2 linked regions of the Longimicrobium terrae genome follow. The main gene of each other region encodes a partner of the protein of the gene in region 2 in a complex. Links are inferred from orthologs where the notes say so. Each region holds a gene or a part of one and is shown on either strand. Other genes may lie near its edges. The genes, in order: rpsJ and nusB.

The links.
Region 1: the proteins of nusB (region 2) and rpsJ are in contact, whole or in part, in a solved structure (PDB 3D3B), measured with the Escherichia coli proteins. The link is inferred for Longimicrobium terrae from one-to-one orthologs.

What each region holds. Positions count from the first base shown.
Region 1 is NZ_JACHIA010000001.1:301,660-304,816, reverse strand. The notes cover bases 66-2,907. They hold rpsJ (30S ribosomal protein S10), read left to right. Parts: upstream 66-1,253; coding sequence 1,254-1,562; downstream 1,563-2,907. Other genes in these bases: rplW (50S ribosomal protein L23), read left to right, coding at 2,839-2,907; rplD (50S ribosomal protein L4), read left to right, coding at 2,205-2,846; rplC (50S ribosomal protein L3), read left to right, coding at 1,573-2,190; tuf (elongation factor Tu), read left to right, coding at 66-1,158. Outside these bases: more of tuf, read left to right, coding at 1-65; more of rplW, read left to right, coding at 2,908-3,129; rplB (50S ribosomal protein L2), read left to right, coding at 3,134-3,157. UniProt on the Escherichia coli protein: Involved in the binding of tRNA to the ribosomes. Part of the processive rRNA transcription and antitermination complex (rrnTAC). The complex forms an RNA-chaperone ring around the RNA exit tunnel of RNA polymerase (RNAP).
Region 2 is NZ_JACHIA010000003.1:152,655-155,897, forward strand. The notes cover bases 159-3,086. They hold nusB (transcription antitermination factor NusB), read right to left. Parts: upstream 1,876-3,086; coding sequence 1,441-1,875; downstream 159-1,440. Other genes in these bases: HNQ61_RS06745 (GNAT family N-acetyltransferase), read right to left, coding at 159-280; HNQ61_RS06750 (glycosyltransferase), read right to left, coding at 329-1,444; ribH (6,7-dimethyl-8-ribityllumazine synthase), read right to left, coding at 1,872-2,351; HNQ61_RS06765 (bifunctional 3,4-dihydroxy-2-butanone-4-phosphate synthase/GTP cyclohydrolase II), read right to left, coding at 2,694-3,086. Also shown: more of HNQ61_RS06745, read right to left, coding at 1-158; more of HNQ61_RS06765, read right to left, coding at 3,087-3,243. UniProt on the Escherichia coli protein: Part of the processive rRNA transcription and antitermination complex (rrnTAC). The complex forms an RNA-chaperone ring around the RNA exit tunnel of RNA polymerase (RNAP).

The sequences.
Region 1 (3,157 bases), on a different replicon or contig from region 2:
GTAAACGTGGGCACCATCGGCCACGTCGACCACGGCAAGACCACGCTGACGGCCGCGATCACGCGCATTCAGGCTGCGCAGGGGTTCGCGGACTTCATCAGCTTCGACAACATCGACAAGGCTCCGGAAGAGCGGGCGCGCGGGATCACGATCTCGACGGCGCACGTGGAGTACCAGACGGCGAACCGTCACTACGCGCACGTGGACTGCCCGGGCCACGCCGACTACGTGAAGAACATGATCACGGGCGCGGCGCAGATGGACGGAGCGATCCTGGTGGTGTCGGCGGCCGACGGCCCGATGCCGCAGACGCGCGAGCACATCCTCCTGGCGCGCCAGGTGAACGTGCCGTACGTGGTGGTGTTCATGAACAAGGTCGACATGGTCGACGACCCGGAACTGCTGGAGCTGGTGGAGCTGGAAGTCCGCGAGCTGCTGAGCGAGTACGACTTCCCGGGCGACGATACGCCGATCGTGAAGGGCTCTGCGCTCAAGGCGCTGGAGTCGGGTGATCCGAACAGCGAGTGGGGCTCCAAGATCGGCGAGCTCATGAACGCGATCGACACCTGGATTCCGCAGCCGGAGCGCCAGGTGGACAAGCCGTTCCTGATGCCGGTCGAGGACGTGTTCTCGATCACCGGCCGCGGCACGGTGGCCACGGGCCGCATCGAGCGCGGCATCATCAAGGTGGGCGAGACGGTGGAGCTGGTGGGCTTCGGTGCCGAAAAGAGCACGACGGTCACCGGCGTCGAGATGTTCCGCAAGCTGCTGGACGAGGGCCAGGCCGGCGACAACGTCGGACTGCTGCTCCGCGGCGTGGCCAAGGACGACATCGAGCGCGGCATGGTGCTGGCGAAGCCCAAGACCATCACGCCGCACACGAAGTTCAAGGCCGAGGTGTACGTGCTGACCAAGGAAGAAGGCGGCCGTCACACGCCGTTCTTCACCGGGTACCGCCCGCAGTTCTACTTCCGCACGACGGACGTGACGGGCACCGCCGACCTCCCCGAAGGTGTGGAGATGGTGATGCCGGGCGACAACGTGCAGATGACGGTGGAGCTGATCACGCCCATCGCCATGGAGAAGGAACTGCGCTTCGCCATCCGCGAGGGCGGCCGCACCGTCGGCGCCGGCGTCGTCACCGAAATCCTGGACTGAAGACGGTTGGCGTAAGGAGCGCGGGACGGCCTGGTGCCGCCCCGCGCCTCTGTTCGCACCTGAGCTTCTGAACAACGTCAACCGGACTTACATACATGGCAGGCAAGATTCGCATTCGGCTGAAGGGCTTCGATCACGCGGTGATCGATCAGACCACGGCCGACATCGTCCGCACGGCGGAAAAGACGGGAGCCCGCGTCAGCGGCCCCATTCCGCTGCCCACGCGGATTCAGCGGTGGACCGTTCTGCGGTCTCCGCACGTGGACAAGAAGAGCCGCGAGCAGTTCGAGCTGAAGACGCACAAGCGCGTCATCGATATCCTGGACTCGCGCCCGCAGACCGTCGACGCTCTGACCAAGCTGGATCTTCCGGCCGGTGTCGACGTCGAGATCAAGGTGGACTGAGGAGACCTCGATGTCGGGAATCATCGGACGGAAGCTGGGGATGACCCAGATCTTCGACGAGTCCGGAGCCGTCGTGCCCGTGACCGTCATTGAAGCGGGGCCCTGCCCCGTGGTACAGGTTCGCACCGACGAGAAGGACGGCTACGCGGCCGTTCAGCTCGGATTCGGCGCCAAGAAGGCCACCCGCGCCACCAGCGCGGAAAAGGGCCACGCCACCAAGGCCGGCCTCGAGGCCGCGCCCGCGGTGCTCAAGGAGTTCCGCTTCGACGCCGCTCCCGCCCTGGGCGAGAGCGTGACGGTGGACGGCTTCGAGCGCGGACTGCGCGTCAAGGTGACGGGCGTCACCAAGGGCCGCGGCTTCCAGGGCGTCATGAAGCGCCACGGATTCGGCGGCGGACGCGCCTCGCACGGCGCCACCCGCGTGCACCGCGCTCCGGGCTCCATCGGCGCCGGCACCAACCCGTCGCGCGTCATCAAGGGCAAGCGCATGCCCGGCCACATGGGCGACGCGCAGCAGACCGTGCGCAACCTGCTGGTGGCCAAGGTCGACGCCGAGCGGAACCTGCTGTACGTGCGCGGAGCCGTGCCGGGTCCCGTGAACGGCTACGTCTTCGTCACGCGGCAGTAAGGGGATCCTGAAAAATGGCAACTGCACGTTTCTTCAACGCCGCCGGCGAGCCCGGCGATGCGTTCGAGCTCCCCGCGGAGCTCTTTGACGGCATCATCAACGAGCCGGTGCTGCACCAGGTGATCAAGGCGTACCTGGCCAACCAGCGCCAGGGCACGCACGCCACCAAGACCCGCGCCAACGTTTCGGGCGGCGCCCGCAAGCCGTGGCGCCAGAAGGGCACCGGCCGCGCGCGGCAGGGCTCCATCCGTGCGCCGCACTGGCGCGGCGGCGGCATCGTGTTCGGCCCGCACCCGCGTTCGTACCACCAGGACGTGCCGCGCAAGGTGAAGGCCCTGGCCCGCCGCTCGGCGTTCAACCAGCGGGCGAACAACGGCGAAATCGTGGTGGTGGAGCGCCTGGCGTTCGACACCCCCAAGACCAAGGTTGCACTGTCGCTGCTGGGCCGCATGGGAGTCGCCGACGCCAAGCGCGTCCTGGTGCTCACGGACGGCAGCAAGAACACGGTGCTCCGCTCGTTCCGCAACCTGCCGAACGTGGAAGTGCTCCCGTTCTCGCAGGCGTCGGCCTACGTCGTCCTCAAGGCGCGCCAGGTCATCATCGAGCAGTCGGCCCTCGAGGCCGTCGGGCGCACCGAGGAGGCCGTCCATGCGTAACGTCAGCGAGATCCTGGTCCGCCCGATGGTGACTGAAAAGAGTCACGTCCAGCTGGACCAGCACGGCGCCTACACCTTCGTGGTGGCCAACGACGCCAACAAGATCGAGATCGCCTACGCGATCGAGAAGCAGTTCAACGTCAAGGTGACGGCCGTCCGCACCCTGCGCTACGCCGGCAAGATGAAGCGCATGGGCAAGTGGGCGGGCCGGAAGGCCTCGTGGAAGAAGGCCGTGGTCACCCTCGCAGAGGGCGACTCCATCGAGATCTTCGAGGGGGTGTAACACAATGCCGACCAAGCAGTTCAGGCCC
Region 2 (3,243 bases):
TGCGGCGGTGCTCCTCATCCACCTCGTAGCCCGCGTGGCCCACGGCGCGGAGGATGGCGGGATCACTCGTCGCGCGCAGGTGGATGCGGCCCACGCGCAGCCCGTCCGCGCGGCGGTGGATGGCGAAACGGTACTCGAGCGCGGGGGAGAGGAAGCGCGCCTCGGGCGGCCGCGCGGATACATCGCCCGGCGCGAGGATGCGGATCAGGCGCAGTTCGACGGTATCGTCCGACAGCACCGCATCCACCGGAAGCGAGTGCGTGGAGGGTTCGCCGGACATGAGTTCGGAGGTGCGGGAGGCGTCGTGAAGTGAGGCGATTGAGCCGGGTTACTGCTTCGCGGATGCGGCCGCCTGCAGGTGCGCTTCAGTGCGCTCGGCGGCTCGGTCCCATGAGAGCGTCTGGGCGAACGCGTGCGCGCCCGATCCGAGCGACTCTACGCGTGCGGGGTCGCGGGCCAGCGACGCGAGCGCGTCAGCCAGCTTGTCCGCGTCGCCGTAGGGGACGAGCAGGCCGGTGCGGTCGTGGATCACCGATTCGCGCAGGCCGGGGGAGTCCGCGGCCACGGCGGGCGTTCCGCACGCGCCGGCCTCGATGTTGGTGATCCCCCACCCTTCCTTGGGCGAGGCGAGAACCGCGGCCCAGCTCGTCCGCAGCAGATCGCGCTTCTGCTCCTCGCTCACGAATCCCTCGAAGCGCACCGCATCGCCCAGGCCCAGCCGCTCCACCTGCGCGCGGAGTTCGGCCTCCTCACTCCCCCGCCCGGCGATGCGCAGCGTGGCATCCACCCCGCGCTGGCGGACGCGGTGCAGCCCATCGATCACCAGATCCACCCGCTTGTACTTCTTGAGCCGGCCCACGTAGACGAACGACGGCCGCGGAGTGCGCGCGATGGCGGGATCCGGGGTGAAGAAGCCGAGATCGACGCCGTTGTGAATGACGGAGATGTCGTCGCGCCGCAGCCCGCGCGCGACCAGATCGTCGGCGGTGCTTTCGGAGACGGCCTGCGTGGGAAGGCCGCGGTACACGGCGGGGATGGGGCGTTCCAGCAGCCAGGTGGCCGCGGCGAACGGCGCGGAGGCCTCGCGGAACGCCGTCGCGCCGAACAGGTGGTGGACGAGGAGGACGAGCGGGCGGCGCACCCAGAGCGGGGTGAAGAGCGGGACCTTGTTCAGGTCCTCCACCACCACGTCCCACGCGTCATTCGCCAGATGCCGGCGGTAGAACGCGGGCGCGGCGAGCGAAAAGGTGTTGCGCCCGCCGGTGCGGTGGATGCGCATTCCGTCCGTCTCGGCGGCGGGCGCGGCGCCGGGCCAGCCGGAAACGAGCGCGTGCACCGTGTGCCCGCGCCGCGCCAGCCGGCCAAAGATTTCGTGCAGGTGGGTTTCCGCGCCGCCGGACTGCGGGTTGGCGAGGTCCTGCCAGTTCAGGACCAGGATCTTCACGCCTGGCCGGGCTCGGCGGGGTTCAGGCGGCGCATGACGGCGTCCAGCACGCCGTTCACAAAGCGCGGGCTCTCGTTGGTCCCATACTTTTCCGCCAGGTTCACCGCTTCCCGGATGGCCATGCGGGGCGCCACCTCATCCACGAACATCATTTCCGCCGTCCCCAGCCGCAGAATGGCGCGGTCGATGACGGACAGCCGGCTCATGCGCCAGTTGGTGAGCGACTCCTCGATCGCGCGGTCGATGCGCGGAAGGTTGGTCGCCACCAGGCGCACGAGCACCTCGGCGAACGGGCGGTTCTCCGGCGAGACGCGCAGGTTGGTCACCAGGTCGGAGAGGGTGGCGATGGCCTCGGCCGGGTCGCCGCCCTTCTGCTCCCACGCGTACAGCGCCTGCAGCGCCCAACCGCGCGCGCGGCTGCGATGCTTCACCGCGCCTCCTTGGTGCCCAGTCGGGTGTACAGGTCGCTCATTTCCATGGCGACCATCGCCGCGTCCCAGCCCTTGTTGCCGGCCTTGGTGCCCGCGCGTTCAATGGCCTGCTCGATCGTCTCCGTCGTCAGCACGCCGAAGACGATGGGGACGCTGACCGAGGCGCCCACCGAAGCCGCGCCGTTTGCCGCCGCGCCCGCGACGTAGTCGAAGTGCGGCGTCGCGCCGCGGATCACGCAGCCCAGCGAGATGACGGCGTCAAAGCGTCCGCTTTCCGCCAGCATGCGAAGGGGTCCGGCGAGTTCCCAGGCGCCGGGCACCCAGACGGCCTCGATGTCGTCGTCCTGAACGCCGTGCTGCAGCAGGCAGTCGCGCGCGCCGGCCAGCAGTTGGCGGGTGATCATGTCGTTGAAGCGGCTGATGACGATGCCGAAGCGCTTGCCTTCGCCGCGGATCTGGCCGTGGATTTCGATCAAGGGAGTACGGGAGTGCGAGAAAGAAGTGCGTGAGTGCTGGGTGCGTTAGTGCGTGAGTGCGACCACAAGCACGAAAGTACGAAAGTACGAAAGTACGGAACCGCGGTTTTCGGCGCCCAAGCGCACGGAACTGGTGTGTGCTCCCTCTCCCACATCTGTTCGTGGGAGAGGGTCGTCGTGCGCAGCACGCGGGGTGAGGGCGTCACTCCGCCGCCCGCACGACAATCCGCATCGTGCCCAAGACCCACCGCCACCCAGCCGCGGAGCGGAGGCCGAGCACCGGGCCCCGAGCACTTTTCTGTCGCACTCACGCACCCCGCACCCCGCACTCACGCACTTCCCTTACGCCGCGTCGCCCTCGAGCGCCAGCATGTGCCCCATCCGGTCGCGCTTGGTGCGCAGGTAGCCGCTGTTGTGCTCGTTGGGCTCCACCGTCAGCGGAAGCTGCTCCACCACCGACAGTCCGTATCCGTCCATCCCCACGATCTTCTTGGGGTTGTTGGTCAGGATGCGCACCGTCGACAAGCCGAGGTCGAGCAGGATCTGCGCCCCGATGCCGTACTCGCGCAGGTCCGCGCGGAAGCCGAGCGCCTCGTTGGCCTCCACCGTGTCCATCCCCTGGTCCTGCAGGTTGTACGCGCGAAGCTTCTGCACCAGCCCGATGCCGCGCCCCTCCTGCCGCAGGTAGACGATGGCGCCGCTGCCCTCCTTGTCGATCTGCCGCATGGCGCAGTCCAGCTGCTCGCCGCAGTCGCAGCGCAGCGAGTGAAAGACGTCGCCGGTGAGACACTCGGAGTGCATGCGCACCAGCACGTTCTCCATCCCCTCCACCTCGCCCTTGACCATGGCGACGTGCTCGTACTGGTCCACGTCGTTGCGGTAGGCGATGATG